3 regions of the Pseudomonas sp. GW821-FHT11D10 genome follow, and region 3 is predicted to be linked to each of the others. Evidence: predicted binding sites of a transcription regulator. Region 3 holds the regulator's gene; each other region holds the start of a gene.

Region 1 (7,621 bases), on a different contig from region 3:
GGCGGTTCGCGGGCTCTATCATTATCTGAATCGTGAAGGTCTCTGCGATCACGATCCGGCCACCGGCCTGGCACCGCCCAAAGGCGAACGCCGCCTGCCGAAAACCCTCGACACCGACCGCGCCCTGCAACTGCTTGAAGGTGCGGTCGAGGACGATTTCCTCGCGCGGCGTGATCAGGCGATTCTGGAGTTGTTCTATTCCTCCGGGCTGCGTCTGTCGGAGCTGACCGGACTCAATCTCGACCAGCTCGATCTGGCCGACGGCATGGTTCAGGTACTCGGCAAGGGCAGCAAGACACGCCTGTTGCCGGTCGGCAAAAAGGCCCGGGAAGCACTGGAGCAATGGCTGCCGCTGCGGGCGCTGACCAATCCGGCGGACGATGCGGTATTCGTCAGCCAGCAGGGCCGACGCCTTGGCCCGCGCGCAATTCAGGTGCGGGTCAAACTGGCCGGCGAGCGCGAACTGGGGCAGAACCTGCACCCGCACATGCTGCGGCACTCCTTCGCCAGCCATTTGCTCGAGTCCTCTCAGGACCTGCGCGCGGTACAGGAACTGCTCGGCCACTCGGACATCAAGACCACCCAGATCTATACCCACCTGGACTTCCAGCACCTGGCGGCGGTCTACGACAGCGCCCATCCACGGGCCAAACGCATGAAAGGCGACGATTCATGAGCATCCAGTTGATCACCTTCGACCTCGACGACACGCTGTGGGACACCGCCCCGGTTATCGTCAGCGCCGAAGCGGTTTTGCGCGAATGGCTGAGCGAACATGCGCCGAATCTGGGCGCGGTGCCGGTGGAGCATCTGTGGTCGATCCGCGAACGGGTGCTGGCCAGTGAGCCGGGCTTGAAGCACCGCATCAGCGCACTGCGCCGGCGAGTGCTGTTCCATGCGCTGGAGGAAGCCGGGTACGCCCATGGCGAAGCGTCGGATCTGGCAGACAAGAGTTTTGAAGTGTTTCTGCATGCGCGGCATCAGATCGAGGTGTTCCCGGAGGTCGAGCCGATCCTGGAAACCCTCGCCAAGCACTACGCCCTCGGCGTGGTCACCAACGGCAACGCCGATGTCCGTCGTCTCGGGCTGGCGGACTACTTCAAGTTTGCGCTGTGCGCCGAAGACATCGGCATCGCCAAGCCGGATGCGCGACTGTTCCATGAAGCGTTGCAGCGCGGTGGCGTGAGCGCCGAAGCGGCAGTGCATATCGGCGATCATCCGGGGGATGACATCGCCGGGGCGCAGCAGGCTGGATTGCGAGCGATCTGGTTCAACCCGGCCGGCAAGGTCTGGGAAGCGGAGCGCCTGCCGGATGCCGAGATTCGCAGCCTGAACGATCTGCCCGCGGTGCTCGCCCGCTGGAACAGCCGCAGCTGATTTTCTTTCACCCATGAAAAAGCCCGCAGCGACGGCGGGCTTTTTCAGCAAGCAAGCGACACGCCTCAGATAGGGCGGCTGCCGTACTTGTTGTCCGGCTTCTTGGGCGGATCGGCGACCACGTTGGCCTCCACTTCCTGCACCTTGCCGCCGCGCGCAAGGAACTCTTCCATGGCCTTGGCCAGGGCATCGCGCTCCTTGTTCTTGGCTTCGATGCTCGGCAACTCGTCGACCGACACCGCAGCCTTGGCCTTGCCTTTGGCAGCCGGGGCCGGCGTATCGTCACCGCCATCGTCTTCAGCAACGTCTTCCGCTGCTGCTTCCAGACCGTCTTCGGCCTCGTCTTCGTCGCCTACTTCGAGGTCGTCGTTTTCCAGATCATCGTCGCTCATGTTCTACCTCATGACTTGCGAAAAGCAGATTAGTTATAGACCAGCTTTGGCGACTGTCGAAAGTCGCCGGAAAAAAATCGGTAACCATTGGTGACCAACGGTTTATGCCCCTTCACCGTGCAAGGTGGCGAGGACTTTGCGGGCACCGCCATGATCACGGTGCTCGCCCAGGTAAACGCCTTGCCAGGTGCCCAGTGCCAGTCGGCCCGCCGTTACCGGCAAACTGATCTGACAGCCCAGCACGCTGGCCTTGAAGTGCGCCGGGAGGTCGTCCAGGCCTTCGTCGTTATGCTCATAGCCGTCTGCTCCTTGTGGGATCAGACGATTGAAAAATCGTTCGAAGTCGCGACGTACCGCCGGATCGGCGTTCTCGTTGATGGTCAACGACGCCGAGGTATGCTGCAGCCACAAATGCAACAGACCGACCCGGCATGCCTTGAGTTCGGGCAGGCCGGCGAGCAACTCGTCCGTCACCAGATGAAAGCCCCGGGGCCGTGCCCGCAGGGTTATCAGAGTCTGTTGCCACATACAGTTCTCCGCACGTTCGGGGCGCATTCTAGCGCGCTCTGGAAAAAAACAAAGGCCCTAATATTCCTTCAATGATGTAAGCCTTTGGCCGCAGAAAAACACTCGTCGTAAACACGACCAAAGCAGTACGAAAAATCCTTTCAGCTGTATCAGGGAAGACAAATTCCAGACAAAAAAATGCCCGGCGAGCCGGGCAAGTTTTTTGCGGCGCGTGCTTACAGGTTGTAGCCGCGCTCGTTGTGTTGTGCCAGATCCAGGCCGACCGATTCTTCTTCCTCGGTCACGCGCAGACCCATCACGGCATCCAGCACCTTGAGGATGATGAAGGTGACGATCGCGGTGTAAATCACGGTGAAGCCGACGCCTTTGCACTGAATCCAGACTTGTGCGGCGATGTCGGTGACGGTGCCGAAGCCACCCAGCGACGGTGCGGCGAACACACCGGTCAGGATCGCGCCGAGGATACCGCCGATACCATGCACGCCGAAGGCGTCCAGGGAGTCGTCATAACCGAGTTTGCGTTTCAGGGTGGTGGCGCAGAAGAAGCACACCACGCCTGCCGCCAGACCGATCACCAGAGCGCCCATCGGGCCCACGGTGCCAGCGGCCGGAGTGATCGCGACCAGACCTGCAACGACGCCGGATGCGATACCCAGTGCGCTTGGTTTGCCGTGGGTGATCCACTCGGCGAACATCCAGCCCAGTGCCGCAGCGGCGGTGGCGATCTGAGTCACCAGCATTGCCATGCCGGCGGTGCCGTTGGCAGCTGCAGCGGAGCCGGCGTTGAAGCCGAACCAGCCAACCCACAGCATCGCCGCGCCCATCAGGGTGTAACCCAGATTGTGTGGCGCCATCGGCGTGGTCGGGAAGCCTTTGCGTTTACCCAGTACCAGGCAGGCAATCAGACCGGCCACACCGGCGTTGATGTGCACCACGGTGCCGCCGGCGAAGTCGAGTACGCCCCAGTCCCACATCAGGCCGCCGTTGCCGGACCAGACCATGTGCGCGATCGGTGCATAGACCAGGGTGAACCAGATGCCCATGAAGATCAGCATCGCGGAGAACTTCATCCGCTCGGCGAACGCACCGACGATCAGCGCCGGGGTGATGATCGCGAAGGTCATCTGGAAGGTGATGAAGACCGCCTCGGGGAACAGCGCCGCCGGGCCGGTCAAGCTCGCTGGCGTGACACCGGCCAGGAACGCCTTGCCGAAACCGCCCACGAACGAGTTGAAGTTGACGACGCCCTGCTCCATGCCGGTGGTGTCGAACGCGATGCTGTAGCCATAAATGACCCACAGGACGCTGATCAGACCGGTAATGGCGAAGCACTGCATCATCACGGAAAGAATGTTTTTCGACCGGACCATGCCGCCGTAGAACAGCGCGAGGCCGGGAATGGTCATGAACAGCACGAGGGCTGTGGAGGTGAGCATCCAGGCGGTGTCGCCGGAGTTCAGGACTGGAGCTGCCACTTCGTCTGCCGCCATGGCCAGGCCGGGCATTACGATAGACAACAGGGCTCCTAGCCCTGCGAATTTACGCAGAGTCATATTGTTTTCTCCTGGGGCGTTGGGTTTGTGGCGGCGTTTAGATCGCGTCGGTATCGGTTTCGCCGGTACGGATGCGGATCGCCTGTTCCAGATTGACCACGAAGATCTTGCCGTCACCGATCTTGCCGGTGTTGGCAGCCTTGGTTATCGCCTCGATAACCCGATCCAGATCCTTGTCGTCGATGGCAACGTCGATTTTCACCTTGGGCAGAAAATCGACCACATACTCCGCGCCGCGATACAGCTCGGTGTGACCCTTCTGCCGACCGAAGCCTTTGACTTCAGTAACGGTAATGCCCTGCACGCCGATTTCGGACAGCGACTCGCGCACGTCGTCCAACTTGAACGGCTTGATGATGGCAGTGACTAGCTTCATGAAACTCTCTCCCGAATTGGTGGACTTGCCCCAGGAAAACAAACCCGACTCAAGTCTAAGCGCAGTGCCTGGCTTTGTAACGCTTCGTTGTCGACGCCAGCTAACCGCTCCAGACGAAACTCCCCGCTCCGTCTGCCGCACTGCATTCGTCACAGCGACTGCATCAGTGCATGGGTCGAAGGTGACTAAGCAGAAAGCTTGCCATCTCGCCAAAAACCACTGATTTCAATCCCTTGGCCGCTGCTGCAGATGCCATCACCCAAATGGCACTCGGGATACGCACAACAACGGTGCGTGGCCGTGCATCCAGTTGCGCGAAAAGCGTGCATCCGTGCCTGCGCCAATGACTATAGACACTGCGTGATACACTGCCGGCCATAGTTTCCAGGACATATCCCATGCTCGCGCCCAAAGACTTCCTCGACGCCCTGAGCGGCACCGCCTCCCGCCTGTTCAGCGGCGACACGCCCTTGCCAAAAGCCGAAATCGAAAGCCAGTTCAAGATGCTGTTGCAAAGTGCCTTCAGCAAACTGGACCTGGTAAGCCGCGAAGAGTTTGACAGTCAGATGGTAGTGCTGGCGCGCACTCGCGCCCGGCTCGAGAGCCTTGAGGCGAAGGTGGCGGAGATGGAAGCGAAGCTGACGCCGCCGGCTGAGTAAAACCTCGTTTCTTTGTGAATGCGGCCTTTTGTGGGAGCGGGCTTGCCCGCGAATGAAGGTCGGAACGACCTTCCCGCGATTCAGGATTCGCTATCGACTCTCGGCAGAATCCTACAGTTTGCAACCCCGCCGTCCGATTGCGTCGTGAAGCCCTGATTCCTAAGCTCACCCAATGCTGAATGTTCAGCACTGGGTTTGGCGACCCGGAAAGCTTAAGGCGCACGACAACCATGATGGCGGCTATGTTTACCGCCACATCGAGTCATGGCGGTTGTGCGTGGGAGACCTTCGGGTCTGCCGGGTTCCTTTTGCTCCGGTTCGCCAACCCGCGTACGACTGCCACCCAATTGTTTGGCGACAATTGTGGGTAGCCCTAAAGCAAAAGGAGCTTTTCAATGAATAACGAAGATACGTACCTCACTCCTCACGTTTTCACCCGCCACAAACTCCGCCTCCACGCCCTGCTCATCCAGAACCAACCCTGGTTCTCTGCCCGCGATCTGAGCCGCCTGCTGCACATTTACCTCAACGAACGCATGCTGCGAAAACTCGACCCTGACCAATACCAAACCCGCAAAACCCTGATCCACAACCAGGTCGAAAACACCCTCCTGATCAGCGAGTCCGGCATCTACGCCCTCCTCGTCTACCACTACTGTCCCGAATACCGAGCGCTACGCGAATGGCTCACCCATCAAGTCATCCCCACCCTGCGCGACGCCCAGCACCCCACCACAAACGAACGCCCACAGCTAAGCCTGCTGAATTGGCCCGAGATGTCGTTGAGTTTGCTGCACTGGAATAACCAGCCGTGGATTCGGTTGCAAGATGTGCCGTTGATGGTGGTAGAACGGGAAAAGCTAAAGCGCCCAGAACCGGGCACTTGGTGGAAGAGGGCTTCGCGGATGCTGCAATCGCTATAGGCCCGCATGCCGGAGCTGAGCCCTGCGTAAATCGTAAGTCGACTGAAGATTCATCCAGAACTCAGGTGTGGTGTTGAGATGGATGGCCAGCCTGATTGCCAAATCGGCGCAGATCCTGAGCTGGCATTTCACAAGCTTCTCGATCTCCGTTTCAGGCCAGTTTGTGGGCATGGCCAAGTCCATGACAGTCATGCCCAACGGCTCCATGAATTCCTTGTTCAGAACTTCGCCGGGATGAATCGGGCGCATACCATTGCGGTTCATTTTTCGCCTCCAGAGGCTGTATTGAGCGGCAAAACTGGAGCATCCAATTCGGCTATTCAAGACCTCCGGCAACGTTTCGCCGACGTCCTACAACCATTAAAGCATGGCCCTACAAGAATCAGCTCCCGCGCCCGATTACGTGATTTTTTACTTGTAGTTACGCTCGTAGCCATCACCTACGCTGATCGATCCAACACGTCGAGTTTCAGAAGGATCACATTGATTGCCAGACATTCTGGTTCTGGACTCCCTCTTGTCTGATTTGCTCACACAAAAAGAAAACACGCTAGTTCAGCACCCAGATGGCGGTTACATCTTTGGTGCGATCCCCGACATGCCAAAATTCGGCTTGCCAGGTGGGAAGATTTATTTGCGAATAGGTATTCACCGCCGAGCGAATAGTGGTTTTGGCGTAGTACACATATGGGAAGCGCACAGAGCCGATTTGCTCAAGCATGGTTGCCAGACTGTCGATGGGGTAGCAGCGATTGTCGCGAAAATGATCGTCCCAGGAGCGCAAATCTATTGCGAGTTCAAAGAACAGCGATGCGGAAACAGGGTCGCGGTACTGAGAACATCCATGGGAACACTGATTCTTGAACCGCGACACGAGCGCGCCACAGGATTTGGTTACTTCGTGGTGACTTGGTACCCGCAAAAGCGCGCACATGGCACGTTGGTGGGGCAAATACCACGAGCATCATCCAACAAGAAATAAAAAAGGCGTCCTAAGGACGCCTTTTAAATATTTTTTGAGGAGTAGTCGCAGCGATTCTTTAGCTCCCGGTTTTAAAGCCATGGGTTCAGAATCCGACAGGCTATCCCGTCGTCACTACTTCAGAGAAACCAGCTTTCTCTGCTGCCAAAAATGCGGGGGAGCTTTTGCTGGTGCCCAGTCCCGACGAATGCGCAGTTGCAGTCCTCGAACGGGATCATCCGTCAATGCCGGCCGTGAGTCAACGCTCCAATTCAGGGAAGCAGTGACACTGCCGTCAGGTCTTGATACGTCTTGTAAACCTCAATTCATACACTGAAGCCCGGCTCAACTACCCTTAAAAAACCCGCAGGAAGCGGCCCCTCGATTCAACTCAAGGAACGACCATGTCCCTCGCCATCGTCCATAGCCGCGCCCAGATTGGCGTAGATGCTCCCACCGTCACCGTCGAAGTCCATCTGGCCAACGGCTTGCCCTCGCTGACCATGGTCGGCCTGCCCGAAGCGGCGGTGAAAGAGAGCAAGGACCGGGTGCGCAGTGCGATCATCAATTCCGGGCTGCAGTTTCCGGCGCGGCGGATCACGCTGAATCTGGCGCCGGCGGATCTGCCCAAGGATGGCGGGCGGTTCGATCTGGCGATTGCGCTGGGAATTCTGTCGGCGAGTGTGCAGGTGCCGACGTTGACGCTGGATGACGTGGAATGTCTGGGTGAGTTGGCGTTATCCGGCGCCGTGCGGGCGGTGCGCGGGGTGTTGCCCGCGGCGCTGGCGGCGCGCAAGGCCGGGCGGACGCTGGTGGTGCCGCGGGCGAATGCCGAGGAGGCTTGTCTCGCGT
Region 2 (7,621 bases), on a different contig from region 3:
CAGCATCTCCGCCGCCGGGTTCATGTACTCGAGGCGCAATTCGCTGTCGAGCAGGATGGTGGCGGTGGTCAGGTTGTCGAGTAGCAAGCGATGCAGTGCGTCACTGATGGTCATGAGGACCTCTTTTGGAGCATGGCGCGCGCAGGGATACAGCGCTGATGCGAGGAAAATGCAAAAACCAAACCAAGGCTCCGAAAAGAAGCGTTCAACCCCTGAAACGGGCGTTTGACGCTCGTTTGCGTGGCAGTCAAACCGCTCTGTCGGGTACTTTCGAACCAAAATGGGTTGGAATGTGAGTACGGTGCAGTGTATTGCACCAATATAGTGCGCAAAGCTGAACAGCGTCAGAAGAAACGCAGGAAAGGATTTTTCGGTTCGGCGGGTTTGTCTTTCAGCGGGCATTCCGGGCGAACGCCGTAGTCGGCGCTGACGCACGGTTTGACCTGACGCTTCTGTGCCAGGGAAATGCGCTGCATGTGGAACGGCTGGTTGGCGGTTTTCTCCACGGTTCGACCCTGAGCATCGAGGATCTCCACCGACAGGTTGTGGCTGCCACGATCAATGTTGCTCAGCGGGAACACCGGGCTCAGACCGGGTTCGCCGACGGCCTGGCCATCCAGCAGCAGGCGATAAAGATGACCTCGTTGCAGGCCCGGCTCGCTGGTGACGCTGACGATCAGCTCGCCGGCGCTGCTGCGAATGGTCGCGTCCGGCTCGGGGATCAGCACGCGCAGCATGTCGTAGTGGAACAGCGGCGGCTCTGCTGGTTTTTTCGACGGCTTGACCGGTGCAGCGGCGGTTGGATTCGAGGCCATGCGATTGCTGGTGGCCAGCGGCACACGCTTGGCGTTGCCGCGCGGTTGGTCCGTATAGACACGATTGCCCTGTGCGTCGATGTAAGTGAACACCTCGGCCGATGCGCCAAACGCGATCAGCAACAGGCACCAGGCAATCAGTCCCCGCATCATGGCTTGTGTACCCGCTGCACGGTGAACACCACCGCCGGACTCTGCTGAATGATCACCTCGCCATTGATCACCTGCACCGCCAGCCGATGCTCGCCCCGGTCGACGTTCACCAGCTGCAGGATCGGCACGTTGCTCGGCTGGCCATAAGGCGCGTCGTCCAGCAGCAGACGCAATTGATGCGGCGGTTGCAGGCGCGGCTTGATCAGCACGCTGACGGTGAAGGTGCCGTTGTTGGCGCGCAGGGCTTCCTCGGTGGGCAGACCGGTCAGCTCCAGTACTTCATAGGCATTGCGCGCAGGCTCACGACTGGCCGTATCGGAAGAGGGCGCATTCGGTGCCTGAGGCTGGACGCTGTTGAGCGGCGGCAACTCCACCGGCTGCGCCTGCACGCCGTCCGGCGCGTGATCGCTGTACACCGTGTTGCCGCTTGCATCGGTGTACTTGTAGATCTGCGCGGCAGCGGGCAGGGCGATCAGCAGCAGAATATAGAGAAGGGTGCGACCCATGAAATCGACCGGGATTGAATACGATGGAGTGCAGCATAGGACAGGCGCGGCGGTTGGCCCAACCCTGCACACATTCAGAGATTTTTCGGTTGATCGTGAGGCGATAAATTGCGGGCACAAAAAAGGCCTCCCGAAGGAGGCCTCTTTTTGTCACGCCGCGTAGCGCGGCGCTACCGGATCAGCAGCTGTAGTACAGCTCATATTCCAGTGGGTGTACGAAGGTGCGGACCTTGATTTCTTCTTCGGATTTCAGCGCGATGTAAGCGTCGATGAAGTCGTCGGAGAACACGCCGCCCTTGGTCAGGAACGCACGGCCCTTGTCCAGCTCTTCCAGGGCTTCTTTCAGGCTGCCGCAAACTTGCGGGATCTCTTTCGCCTCTTCAGGCGGCAGGTCGTACAGGTTTTTGTCGGCAGCATCGCCTGGGTGGATCTTGTTCTGGATACCGTCCAGACCGGCCATCAGCAGTGCTGCGAAAGCCAGGTATGGGTTGGCAGCCGGATCCGGGAAGCGGGCTTCGATACGACGGCCTTTAGGGCTGTTGACGTAAGGAATGCGGATCGAGGCGGAACGGTTGCGAGCCGAGTAGGCCAGCATGACCGGGGCTTCGAAGCCTGGCACCAGACGCTTGTAGGAGTTGGTGGCCGGGTTGGTGAAGCCGTTCAGGGCCTTACCGTGCTTGATGATGCCGCCGATGAAGTACAGGGCGGTGTCGGACAGGCCGGCATAACCTTCACCTGCGAAGGTGTTCTTGCCATCTTTGGAGATGGACATGTGAACGTGCATGCCCGAACCGTTGTCGCCGTACAGCGGCTTCGGCATGAAGGTCGCGGTGCGGCCGTAAGCGTCGGCAACGTTGTGTACAACGTATTTCAGAGTCTGAACTTCGTCAGCTTTCTTCACCAGGGTGTTGAACTTGACACCAATTTCGTTCTGACCGGCAGTTGCCACTTCGTGGTGGTGAACTTCAACGGTCTGGCCCATCTCTTCCAGCGCGTTGCACATGGAAGTACGGATTTCGTGGTCGTGGTCGAACGGCGGAACCGGGAAGTAGCCGCCTTTCACGCCTGGACGGTGGCCTTTGTTGCCGCCTTCCACGTCCTGGTCGGACATCCACGAGCCTTGCTCGGAGTAGATCTTGAACATCGAACCGGAGATGTCGGACTTGAACTTCACTTCGTCGAAGATGAAGAACTCAGGCTCTGGACCGGCGAATACGGTGTCACCGATACCGGTGGTCTTCAGGTATTCCTCGGCGCGGTGGGCGATGGCGCGCGGGTCGCGATCGTAACCTTGCATGGTCGAAGGTTCGATGATGTCGCAGACCAGGATCAGGGTCGGCTCTTCGGTGAACGGGTCCAGAACGGCGGTTTCGTCGTCCGGCAGCAGGATCATGTCGGAGGCTTCGATGCCTTTCCAGCCAGCGATGGAGGAACCGTCGAACATCTTGCCAACTTCGAAGAAGTCGTCTTCCAGCGCATCGCGAGCCGGCATGGTCACGTGGTGCTGAGTGCCTTTGGTGTCCGTGAAGCGCAGATCAATCCACTTGACGTCATGATCTTTGATGAGTTGAACCGACTTCGACATAGTGTCCTCCGGGTGAATTAGGGCGGGTAGTGGATGCCCTTAATAGTGGTGATGCCGGCGCGAATACTCTGCCAAGGCAACCTGCCTCACAAGGGAGCAAATTGCATGCCAGTGCCCCAGCATGGGTTTTTTGCCCCAAATTCACGCTTCTAAAGGTCAAAAGCGCCTTAAAGGCGAAAATCTCGCCCTTTAATGTAGCGCTCAAATCGAAAAATGACCCGTTTTGGTGCGTGCAAAACCTTCTGCACATTAACTGGTTAAACCTTGAGCAATTTCCGCTATAATCCGCGCCCCCCTTTTTCGGCTGGCCCTGCGCGCGCTGTTTTCATGAAACTAATCGTAAAAGTCTTCCCCGAGATCACCATCAAAAGCCGACCTGTCCGGACGAAATTCATCCGCCAGCTGGCCAAGAACATCCGCACCGTGCTCCGCGACCTGGACCCGGCCGTGGTGGTGAACGGTGTGTGGGACAATCTCGAGCTGGAAACCCGCGTCACCGACCCCAAGGCCCTGAAAGAGATGGGCGAACGCCTGACCTGCATGCCGGGCATCGCGCACTTTCTGCAGATCGACGAGTACCCGCTGGGCGACTTCGACGACATCACCGAGAAGTGCAAACAGCACTACGGCGATGCGCTGGCCGGGAAGATCTTTTCGGTGCGCTGCAAGCGTGCGGGCAAGCATGCGTTCAGCTCGATGGACGTCGAAAAATACGTCGGCAGCAAGCTGCGCCGTGAGTGCGGCGCTGCCGGAATCGACCTGAAACAGCCGGAAATCGAAGTCCGTATCGAAGTTCGCGACAAACGGTTGTTCGTGATCCACAGCCAGCACAATGGCATCGGCGGCTACCCGCTCGGTGCGCTGGAGCAGACGCTGGTGCTGATGTCCGGCGGCTTTGACTCGACGGTTGCCGCGTACCAGATCATTCGTCGCGGTCTGATGACGCACTTCTGCTTCTTCAATCTGGGCGGTCGTGCCCACGAATTGGGCGTAATGGAAGTCGCGCATTTCATCTGGAAGAAGTACGGCAGCTCGCAACGCGTGCTATTTGTCAGTGTTCCGTTCGAAGAAGTATTGGGCGAAATTCTCGGCAAGGTCGACGACAGTCATATGGGCGTCGTATTGAAGCGTATGATGTTGCGCGCAGCGTCGAGCATTGCCGAACGCCTGCACATCGATGCGCTGGTTACCGGCGAAGCGATTTCCCAGGTATCGAGCCAGACGTTGCCGAACCTGTCGGTCATCGATTGCGTCACCGACAAGCTGGTGCTGCGACCGCTGATCGTCGCCCACAAGCAGGACATCATCGACACGGCCGACCAGATCGGTACCGGTGATTTCGCCCGGCACATGCCGGAATACTGCGGCGTCATCTCGGTCAATCCGAAGACCGCCGCCAAGCGTGGCCGGGTCGAGCACGAAGAGCAGGAATTCGACATGGCGGTGCTCGAGCGTGCGCTCGCAAACGCCAGACTGGTGCCAATCGATCGGGTGATCGACGAATTGGGCCAGGATTTGCAGATCGAAGAAGTCAGCGAAGCGCTGGCCGGTCAGATCGTCATCGACATCCGTCACCCGGATGCCGCCGAGGATGACCCGCTGGAACTCGCCGGCATAGAGGTACAGACGATGCCGTTCTACGCAGTGAACGCTCGTTTCAAGGAACTGGACCCTACTCGCCAGTACCTGCTGTATTGCGACAAAGGCGTGATGAGTCGCCTGCATGCCCACCATTTGCTCAGTGAGGGGCATGCCAATGTGCGCGTTTATCGACCGAGCTAAGTGCCCGGGGCTGTTTGCCTGTGGCCTGCGTCACCGGCCCCCCGACACCGCCGTCAAGCTGTAACGGCCATGCCGGACACTACTGTCAATCGCTGCCAAGACTTGTCAGCAAACCGAATCCTCTGATCGAGATACACAAGTGATCGAAAATCTACGCAACATCGCCATCATTGCCCACGTTGACCATGGTAAGACCACCCTGGTAGACAAACTCCTGCGTCAATCCGGCACCCTGGAGCGCAACGAGCTCAACGACGAGCGCGTGATGGACTCCAACGACCAGGAAAAAGAGCGCGGCATTACCATTCTGGCGAAAAACACCGCCATCAACTGGAACGGCTACCACATCAACATCGTGGACACCCCGGGCCACGCCGACTTCGGCGGCGAAGTTGAGCGCGTAATGTCCATGGTTGACTCCGTGCTGCTGCTGGTCGACGCTCAAGACGGCCCTATGCCGCAAACCCGTTTCGTGACCAAGAAGGCTTTCGAAGCCGGCCTGCGTCCAATCGTGGTCATCAACAAGGTTGACCGTCCGGGCGCGCGTCCTGACTGGGTTCTGGACCAGATCTTCGATCTGTTCGACAACCTGGGCGCTACCGAAGAACAACTGGACTTCCAGGTTGTTTACGCTTCGGCCCTGAACGGCATCGCCGGTCTGGACCACACCGCCATGGGCGAAGACATGACCGCGCTGTACCAGGCGGTAGTCGACCACGTTCCGCCTCCGGCTGTTGACCGTGACGGTCCGTTCCAGATGCAGATTTCCGCTCTGGACTACAACAGCTTCCTGGGTGTTATCGGTGTTGGCCGTATCGCTCGTGGTCGCGTCAAGCCGAACACCCCGGTTGTCGCTATCAGCGCCGACGGCAAGCGCCGCAACGGTCGTATCCTGAAGCTGATGGGTCACCACGGTCTGCACCGCGTTGACGTTGAAGAAGCTGCAGCTGGCGACATCGTCTGCATCAGCGGTTTCGACGAGCTGTTCATCTCCGACACCCTGTGCGACATCAACAACGTCGAGGCGATGAAGCCTCTGACCGTTGACGAGCCAACCGTTTCCATGACCTTCCAGGTAAACGACTCGCCATTCTGCGGTAAAGAAGGCAAGTTCGTGACCTCCCGTAACATCAAGGATCGTCTGGACAAAGAGCTGCTGTACAACGTTGCACTGCGCGTTGAAGAAGGCGACTCGGCTGACAAGTTCAAGGTATCCGGCCGTGGTGAGCTGCACCTCTCGGTACTGATCGAAACCATGCGTCGCGAAGGCTTCGAGCTGGCCCTGGGCCGTCCTGAAGTGATCATCCGTGAAGTTGACGGCGTGAAGCAGGAACCGTTCGAAAACGTGACCATCGACATCCCTGAAGAATCGCAGGGCAAGGTCATGGAAGAAATGGGTCTGCGTAAAGGCGACCTGAGCAACATGGTGCCGGATGGCAAAGGCCGTGTTCGTCTGGAATACAACATCCCTGCTCGCGGTCTGATCGGTTTCCGTAACCAGTTCCTGACCCTGACCAACGGTGCTGGCATCCTGACCTCGATCTTCGACCGTTACGCTCCAGTGAAGTCGGGCCACATGTCCGGCCGTCAGAACGGCGTTCTGGTTTCGGTTGAAACCGGCAAGGCACTGACCTACTCCCTGGAAACCCTGCAGGCTCGTGGCAAGCTGTTCGTAGAACACGGCCAGGAGATCTACAACGGTCAGATCGTTGGTCAGAACTCCCGCGACAACGACCTGGGTGTGAACCCAACCAAAGGCAAGAAGCTCGACAACATGCGTGCTTCGGGTAAAGACGAAACCATCGCTCTGGTCCCACCTGTTCGCTTCACCCTGGAACAGGCTCTGGAATACATCCAGGAAGACGAGCTGTGCGAAGTTACTCCTAAGTCCATCCGTCTTCGCAAGAAGATCCTGGACGAAAGCGAGCGTACCCGCGCTGCCAAGAAAGCCAAGGCATAAGATTTAGCCAAGGCTGAAAAAAACGCCCCCGGTCGAGAGACCGGGGGCGTTTTTGTTTGTCTGGCTTTTGAAAGTATTGTTCCCACGCAGAGCGTGGGAACGATCAAGCAGGATCAGAAGCGTTCGATCGACCGCGAATTCTGCACCCGCTCCACTTCCTTCGGCTTGTACGCGCAATAGCCCGGGCGCGGGCCGATCTTCGGGTGGTTGCGGCAGGTGTCCGGGCGCTTGTCATAAATGGTGCACAGGCGGCTCTTACGATCCAGGTAGTAGCAATCGTTGTTGCTCATGCGCTGCAGGGTGAAGATCCCCGACTTCTGGTTGAAGCGCTCGACCAGACCTTCCTTTTGCAGACGCTTAGCGATGTTCTTCGGCGGGTCACCCAGTTCGAACTCGTCGACCACACCGATGCGCACCAGGTCCTTGATCTTGACCTCGACCGGCAGCGTGCAGCAGCTGGAAACGCACGAGTCGCACATCGGGGCCGAATATTTGGCCCAGGTATCGAGACGGTCGATCTCGGCTGCGGCGATCAGGTTGGGCTTCATCATCGGTGTTTACCAGGCGTGTGCATCAGGGCGCGCGATCATACCGGGACTGATGGATTTTTGAACAACCTTTCGCCAGATTTTTTCTTCATGAATCCACATCGTCCGACAATTCGGCACGGCCCCTGCATTCATTACGGCATTCGCCAGGGTATTGCCGGACGAAGTCTCACTCTCAGGAAAAACTGCCGAACCAGAGCCCCTACCGTCGGTCAGACCGTCTAGGCTCTGACAATTCCCCGCTCGCTCGAGGTCCTATCGATGACTCAAGA
Region 3 (7,621 bases):
CGGTATGAACGCGCAGAGGGAAGGCGACGTTCTCGAACACATCGAGATCGGTGAACAGCGCACCGCTCTGAAACAGTACGCCCATGTGCTTGCGCGCATCGAACAGATCGCTGCGCGACAGCTTCGGCAGGTTCTGGCCGTTGACCCAGACTTCGCCCTTGGATGGCCGCAACTGGGCGCCCATCAGGCGCAGCAGCGTGGTCTTGCCACACCCGGAAGGCCCCATGATGCCGGTGACCTTGCCGCGCGGGATGCGGATATCGACGTTATTGAAAATGCTCCGCGCACCGCGCTTGAAGGAGACTCCCTTCAGCTCGACCGCGTAGGCGTTATCGGCACTCATCTAAACTCCTTGCGATGCAGCCTCTCACTCGGACGCCTGGCTTTCTTGAGAAAGCCCCTACATCCCGGGCAGGCCGAACTGGCGGCGAACTATATCACTGCAAAGGGCAAGCGCCCAAGGCCTGCACCGACCCGCAATCTGCGAGTTGAAGGGCTGGAAGCGTTATTTGCGGAGTTTTGGTAACGAGGAATGACAAAGCACGACGAACTTGCGTGAGGCTTTTCAACATAACCGCTATAATCGCCGCCTTTTCATCGGGCTATACGATTTCTGACATGAGCCAAACCAGCGACCTGATTCAATCGGCACAACGCACCATCCGCCTCGAAGTGGAAGCCGTACAAGGCTTGTTGCCCCATATCGACGCCGATTTCGTACGCGCTTGCGAGATGATTCTGGCCAGCAAGGGCCGTGTTGTCGTGGTCGGCATGGGCAAGTCCGGGCACATCGGCAACAAGATTGCCGCCACCCTGGCCAGCACCGGCACCCCGGCGTTTTTCGTGCACCCGGCCGAGGCGAGCCACGGCGACATGGGCATGATCACCCGTGACGACGTGATTCTGGCCCTGTCGAACTCCGGCTCCACCAACGAAATCGTCACCCTGCTGCCACTGATCAAGCGCCTGGGCATCCAGCTGATCAGCGTCACCGGCAACCCGCAATCGCCGCTGGCCAAGGCCGCCGAGGTCAATCTCAACGTTCACGTCGAGCACGAAGCCTGCCCGCTGAACCTGGCGCCGACCTCCTCGACCACCGCCGCGTTGGTCATGGGCGATGCCCTGGCCGTGGCGCTGCTGGAGGCGCGCGGCTTCACTGCCGAAGATTTCGCCTTTTCCCACCCGGGCGGCGCACTGGGCCGACGTCTTCTGCTGAAAGTGGAAAATGTCATGCACGCCGGCCAGGAACTGCCACAGGTACAACGCGGCACCCTGCTCAAGGACGCGCTGATGGAAATGACCCGCAAGGGTCTGGGCATGACCGTCATTCTTGAAGCGGACGGCAAACTGGCCGGGATCTTCACCGACGGCGACCTGCGCCGCACCCTGGATCGCAGCATTGATATCCACAGCGCCACCATCGACCAGGTGATGACCGTGCACGGCAAGACCGCCCGCGCCGAGATGCTCGCCGCCGAAGCCCTGAAAATCATGGAAGACCACCGAATCAATGCGCTGGTTGTCGTGGATGAAGAGGATCGCCCGATCGGCGCCTTCAACCTCTCCGACCTGCTGCGCGCAGGAGTGATGTAAATGAGCACCGATCTGCTGCAACGCGGCAAAGCCATCAAACTGGCGGTATTCGACGTCGACGGCGTCCTCACCGACGGGCGCCTGTACTTCCTTGAAGACGGCAGCGAATTCAAGACTTTCAATACGCTCGATGGCCAGGGCATCAAGATGCTGATGAACGCCGGCGTCCAGACCGCCATCATCAGCGGTCGCAAGACCCCGGTGGTCGAGCGTCGGGCAAAAAACCTGGGCATCCCGCACCTGTTTCAGGGCCGCGAAGACAAACTGGTCGTTCTCGACGGCCTTCTGGAGCAACTGGGCCTAAGCTATGAGCAAGTGGCCTACCTCGGTGACGACCTGCCGGATCTGCCGGTGATCCGCCGTGTGGGGCTGGGCATGGCCGTAGCCAACGCCGCTGCTTTCGTGCGCGAACACGCTCACGGCGTCACCCAGGCCCGTGGCGGCGAAGGTGCCGCCCGCGAATTCTGCGAACTGATCCTGCGCGCCCAAGGCAGCCTCGACGCCGCCAACAACGCGTACCTGTGAGTCCAACCATGTTTAGCAAAAAGTTTCGCAACATCCTGCTGTTCGGTTGCATCGCAGCGATTTTCGGTGCGGTCGGCTACTGGAACATCAGCCCGGAACGCTTCCTCGACAAGCCGCCCGTCTCCGCGGCGGAAAGCCCGATCGACTGGTATGCGACCAATACACACACGATCCAGTACCTCGAAGACGGCAAAGTGCAATACGAAATGACGTCCGAGAAGGCTGAGCACGTCAAGGTGACCGACATTACACTGGTCACCAAGCCCGATCTGAACATGTTCCGTGGCACCGACTTCCCATGGCACGTGACCAGTGAACGCGGTGAAGTGAATTCCGGTGGCACCGAGGTCGAGCTGATCGACTCGGTACGCGTCAAACGCACCGACGAAAAGAACCGCGACACCCTGATCACCTCCACTCGCATGACGGTGTTCCCGCAGCAGCAATATGCGCAGACCCAGCAACCCGTTAGAATCGACGGCGCTGGCGGTGTATCGACTGGCGTAGGAATGAAAGCGTATTTGAAGGAAAGCAGGATACACCTGCTATCGAACGTAAGAGGACAGTATGAGGCTCGTTAAAACCCTCCCTATTTTGCTCAGTCTGGGCGCAGCACTGGGAAGCGTGAGCGCCTGGGCTCTGCCGAACGATCAAGAGCAGCCAATCCGCATTCAGGCCGACGATGCCCAGCTGGACGACAAGAACGGCGTTGCCACTTATAAAGGCGACGTGATCATCACCCAGGGTTCGATGATCGTCAAAGGCAACACCGTGACCATGACCCGCGCGCCCAACGGCGACATCGACGTCGTGACTTCGGTGGGCAACCTCGCCTACTTCGAACAGTTGCAGACTGCCGGCGACGCGAAACCTGTCCAGGGCTACGGCGTGACCATTCAGTACCACGCGCAGCAGAACCGCGTTGTGCTGATCGACAAGGCCAAGGTCGTCGACAAGGACAACAACGTCACTCAAGGCGAAAAAATCGTCTATGACACGGTGAAGAAACTGGCCAGCGCCGGTCGAGCCACTGGCAGCAAGGTCACCGAAGCGCGTCCGCGCATCGACATGGTGATCCAGCCGAAGAAGAAAACCGACGAGAAAACCCAGTAATGGCAACTCTGAAAGCTCAGCACCTGGCCAAGGCCTATAAAAGCCGCCAGGTCGTGCGCGACGTCAGCCTGTCGATCGACAGCGGTCAGATCGTCGGCCTGCTCGGCCCGAACGGCGCCGGCAAGACCACCTGCTTCTACATGATCGTCGGCCTGGTCCAGGCCGATCAGGGTCGCGTGCTGATCGATGACCTGGACGTCAGCCACCAGCCGATGCACGGTCGCGCCAAGGCCGGCATCGGCTATCTGCCGCAAGAAGCGTCGATCTTCCGCAAACTGTCGGTAGCCGACAACATCATGGCCATCCTCGAAACCCGTCAGGAGCTCGACAAGGCCGGTCGTCGCAAGGAGCTGGAAAGCCTGCTGCAGGAATTCCACATCAGCCACATCCGCGACAACCTCGGCATGAGCCTGTCCGGTGGTGAGCGCCGCCGCGTTGAGATCGCCCGCGCACTGGCCACGGCACCGAAATTCATCCTGCTCGACGAACCGTTCGCCGGTGTCGACCCGATCTCGGTCGGCGACATCAAGCAGATCATCCATCACCTCAAGGCCAAGGGCATCGGCGTACTGATCACCGACCACAACGTCCGCGAGACACTGGATATCTGCGAAACCGCCTACATCGTCAACGACGGCCAGTTGATCGCCGAAGGCGACTCAGAAACCATCCTCGCCAACAATCTGGTGAAGGAAGTCTATCTGGGTCACGAGTTCCGTCTGTAAGCACGACGGCATTCGACAGCCGTCCGGGTGCTGTAACGTTGAAGCGCACTTTTATAGGCTTTTATTGTTACAGCGCTCTAGGCAAACACGACAGTTTCAGGCATATAATTTGCTTAAGTTTGGCGCTCCGGCGCCCTGTAGTGGATGGCGCATAGCGCCGGCGAATAAGGTGTTAAGCCCCTGCCATGAAACCATCGCTAGTCTTGAGAATGGGCCAGCAGCTGACGATGACACCGCAGCTGCAACAGGCCATCCGCCTGCTCCAATTGTCGACCCTGGATCTGCAACAGGAAATCCAGGAGGCTCTGGAATCCAATCCGATGCTCGAACGCCAGGAAGACGGCGACGACTTCGACAACTCCGATCCCATGGCCGACAACGCCGAACAGAAGCCCAACACCGAGATCCAGGAACCCTCCTATCAGGAGACCGCGCCGACAGTCGACAACCTCGAAGACGGCGAATGGAACGAGCGAATCCCCAACGAACTGCCCGTCGACACTGCCTGGGAAGACGTCTATCAGACCAGCGCCAGCAGCCTGCCAAGCAGCGATGATGACGAGTGGGACTTCACCACCCGCACCTCCGCCGGCGAGAGCCTGCAAAGCCACCTGCTTTGGCAGTTGAACCTGGCACCGATGTCCGACACCGATCGCCTGATCGCTGTGACCCTGATCGATTGCATCAACAATCAGGGCTACCTCGACGAAACCCTCGAAGAAATCCTCGACGCCTTTGATCCGGAACTCGACATCGAGCTGGACGAGATCGAAGCCGTCCTGCACCGCATTCAGCAGTTTGAACCCGCCGGCATCGGCGCACGCAACCTGGGCGAATGCCTGCTGCTGCAATTGCGCCAGCTGTCGGCCAAGACCCCTTGGCTGGCCGAGGCCAAGCGTCTGGTTACCGATTACATCGACCTGCTCGGCAGCCGCGACTACAGCCAGCTGATGCGCCGCATGAAGCTCAAGGAAGACGAGCTGCGCCAGGTCATCGAACTGGTGCAGAGCCTCAACCCCCGCCCCGGTTCGCAGATCGAATCCACCGAAGCCGAATACGTGGTACCTGACGTCATCGTACGCAAGGACAACGAGCGCTGGCTGGTCGAGCTGAACCAGGAATCGGTGCCACGCCTGCGAGTCAACGCCCAGTACGCCGGTTTCGTGCGCCGCGCCGACACCAGCGCCGACAACACCTTCATGCGCAACCAGTTGCAGGAAGCCCGCTGGTTCATCAAGAGCCTGCAGAGCCGCAACGAAACCCTGATGAAAGTGGCCACCCAGATCGTCGAGCATCAACGCGGCTTTCTGGAGTACGGCGACGAAGCCATGAAGCCGCTGGTGCTGCATGACATCGCTGAAGCGGTGGGCATGCACGAGTCGACGATTTCCCGGGTGACCACGCAAAAATTCATGCATACCCCACGGGGCATATATGAACTGAAATACTTTTTCTCCAGCCATGTGAGCACCTCCGAAGGCGGTGAATGCTCGTCCACGGCGATCCGCGCGATCATCAAGAAACTGGTTGCCGCGGAAAATCAGAAAAAGCCGTTGAGTGACAGCAAGATCGCTGGTTTACTGGAGGCACAAGGCATTCAGGTGGCTCGCCGCACCGTCGCCAAGTACCGCGAATCCCTCGGGATCGCGCCTTCGAGCGAACGCAAGCGGTTGATGTAAGCCACGTTACAGCGTTCCAGTGGCAGGCTCTTCGGCCTGCCGCTTTATGCACTGGCAACGAAGGAGAAGCTGTATGCAAGTCAACATCAGTGGACACCAACTGGAAGTTACCCAACCTCTCCGTGAGTACGTTGAGCAAAAGCTCAAGAGGCTTGAGGGACATTTCGACAAGATCACCAACGTGCAAGTCACGATGTGCGTCGAAAAGCTGAAGCAGAAAATCGAAGCCACGCTGCATATTCCCGGCAACGAGGTCGTCGCAAACGCGGAACATACCGATATGTACGCTGCGATCGACGCGCTGACCGACAAGCTTGATAAACAACTCAAAAAGCATAAGGAAAAGACCCAGAGCCTGCTTCAGGGCGCTACCGGTCGATAACCCCCACCCCCATGATCCGACTTGAAAGTATCCTGACCCCCGGCCGTTCCCTGGTGAACGTGCCGGGCGGCAGTAAAAAGAAAGCCCTCGAACAAATTGCCAACCTGATCGCCCGGGAAGTCCCGGATCTGGAGATGCAAGATGTCTTCGAGGCATTGATTGCCCGTGAAAAACTCGGCTCAACCGGTTTTGGCAACGGCATCGCCATTCCTCACTGCCGCCTCAAGGGCTGCGAAGCGCCGATCAGTGCGCTGATGCACCTTGATGCCCCTATCGATTTCGACGCTATCGACGGCGCGCCTGTGGACCTGCTGTTCGTCCTGCTGGTGCCGGAAGCCGCCACCGATGCGCACCTGGAGCTGTTACGCCAGATCGCCAGCATGCTCGACCGCAAGGACGTTCGCGACAGACTGCGCAGCGCGCCAAGCAACGAAGCCTTGTACCAGGTTGTACTGGAAGAACAGAACAGGCCGTAACCATGCGCTTGATCATTGTCAGTGGCCGTTCCGGCTCGGGTAAAAGTACCGCCCTGGATGTCCTTGAGGACAACGGTTACTACTGCATCGATAACCTGCCGGCAGGCCTTCTGCCGGAACTGGCCGAACGCGCCCTGATTCACACCGAGCTGGCGCAGCCACTGGTGGCGGTCTCGATCGATGCACGCAATCTGCCGAGCCATCTGACCCGATTTCCGGAATTGCTTGAAGACGCCCGTGCCAAGCATATTCAATGCGATGTCCTGTACCTGGATGCCGACGAAGAAACGCTGCTCAAGCGCTTCTCTGAAACTCGCCGCCGCCACCCACTGAGCAACGCCAATCGTTCGCTGGCAGAGGCCATTCAGGATGAAAGCGCCCTGCTCGGCCCCATTGCCGATCTCGCCGACCTGAAAATCAACACCACCAATCTCAACCTGTACCAGCTGCGCGATACCATCAAGCTGCGACTGCTGAACCAGCCGGAGCCGGGAACGGCGTTTCTGGTGGAGTCGTTCGGTTTCAAACGCGGCATGCCGGTGGATGCGGATCTGGTGTTCGATGTACGCTGCCTGCCGAACCCGTACTGGAAACCGGAGCTGCGCGCGCAATCCGGTCTCGATCAGCCGGTCGCCGAGTATCTGGCGGCGCAGCCTGAGGTCGAGGAGATGTACCAGGATATTTACACGTATCTGTACAAATGGTTGCCGCGCTTTGCGGCGAGCAACCGCGCTTACGTCACCATTGCCATCGGCTGCACCGGCGGGCATCACCGTTCCGTTTACCTGACCGAACGTCTTGGCCAGGCGCTGCAGAAGACCCTGAAGAACGTCCAGGTTCGCCACCGCGACCTCAGCTAAAGGATTCACACCGCGATGCCTGCTCGTGAAATCGAAATCATCAACAAGCTGGGCCTGCACGCCCGCGCATCGGCAAAATTCGTCGGAGTGGCGGGCCAGTTTCCCGATTGCACGATCAGAGTGGGCCGCACCCCGGAAACCACGGTTGACGGCAAAAGCATCATGGCGATGATGATGCTCGCAGCCGGAAAGGGCACCAAGATCCACCTGAGTACCGATGGCCACCAGGAACAGGAAGCCATGGACGCGCTGGTGACACTGATCAACA

The links. Region 3 encodes sigma-54, which starts transcription at its own class of promoters, with help from an activator protein. Its sites were predicted from a motif close to ANTGGCATNNANNTTGCTNT; they were not measured.
Region 1: the regulator sigma-54 is predicted to act here: its motif matches at 4,413-4,432, upstream of glnK (P-II family nitrogen regulator).
Region 2: the regulator sigma-54 is predicted to act here: its motif matches at 3,153-3,172, upstream of glnA (glutamate--ammonia ligase).

What each region holds. Positions count from the first base shown of each region.
Region 1 covers NZ_JBXARR010000002.1:433,009-440,629, forward strand. Annotated here, with positions in the region: gene xerC (tyrosine recombinase XerC) at 1-676, shown strand, start outside; gene AC1RT4_RS08415 (HAD family hydrolase) at 673-1,377, shown strand; gene sutA (dormancy-specific transcriptional regulator SutA) at 1,443-1,769, opposite strand; gene AC1RT4_RS08425 (secondary thiamine-phosphate synthase enzyme YjbQ) at 1,872-2,297, opposite strand; gene AC1RT4_RS08430 (ammonium transporter) at 2,513-3,850, opposite strand; gene glnK (P-II family nitrogen regulator) at 3,888-4,226, opposite strand; gene AC1RT4_RS08440 (accessory factor UbiK family protein) at 4,625-4,885, shown strand; gene AC1RT4_RS08445 (BRO-N domain-containing protein) at 5,281-5,808, shown strand; gene AC1RT4_RS08450 (HigA family addiction module antitoxin) at 5,803-6,072, opposite strand; gene AC1RT4_RS08455 (hypothetical protein) at 6,296-6,790, shown strand; gene AC1RT4_RS08460 (YifB family Mg chelatase-like AAA ATPase) at 7,174-7,621, shown strand, end outside.
Region 2 covers NZ_JBXARR010000005.1:41,512-49,132, forward strand. Annotated here, with positions in the region: gene glnL (nitrogen regulation protein NR(II)) at 1-114, opposite strand, end outside; gene AC1RT4_RS16705 (DUF4124 domain-containing protein) at 345-968, opposite strand; gene AC1RT4_RS16710 (DUF4124 domain-containing protein) at 965-1,474, opposite strand; gene glnA (glutamate--ammonia ligase) at 1,653-3,059, opposite strand; gene thiI (tRNA uracil 4-sulfurtransferase ThiI) at 3,387-4,841, shown strand; gene typA (translational GTPase TypA) at 4,981-6,801, shown strand; gene AC1RT4_RS16730 (YkgJ family cysteine cluster protein) at 6,915-7,352, opposite strand; gene AC1RT4_RS16735 (glycogen/starch/alpha-glucan phosphorylase) at 7,611-7,621, shown strand, end outside.
Region 3 covers NZ_JBXARR010000007.1:209,657-217,277, reverse strand. Annotated here, with positions in the region: gene AC1RT4_RS21180 (ATP-binding cassette domain-containing protein) at 1-343, opposite strand, end outside; gene AC1RT4_RS21175 (KpsF/GutQ family sugar-phosphate isomerase) at 619-1,593, shown strand; gene AC1RT4_RS21170 (KdsC family phosphatase) at 1,594-2,118, shown strand; gene lptC (LPS export ABC transporter periplasmic protein LptC) at 2,127-2,699, shown strand; gene lptA (lipopolysaccharide transport periplasmic protein LptA) at 2,686-3,231, shown strand; gene lptB (LPS export ABC transporter ATP-binding protein) at 3,231-3,956, shown strand; gene AC1RT4_RS21150 (RNA polymerase factor sigma-54) at 4,142-5,635, shown strand; gene hpf (ribosome hibernation-promoting factor, HPF/YfiA family) at 5,709-6,017, shown strand; gene ptsN (PTS IIA-like nitrogen regulatory protein PtsN) at 6,029-6,493, shown strand; gene rapZ (RNase adapter RapZ) at 6,496-7,353, shown strand; gene AC1RT4_RS21130 (HPr family phosphocarrier protein) at 7,369-7,621, shown strand, end outside.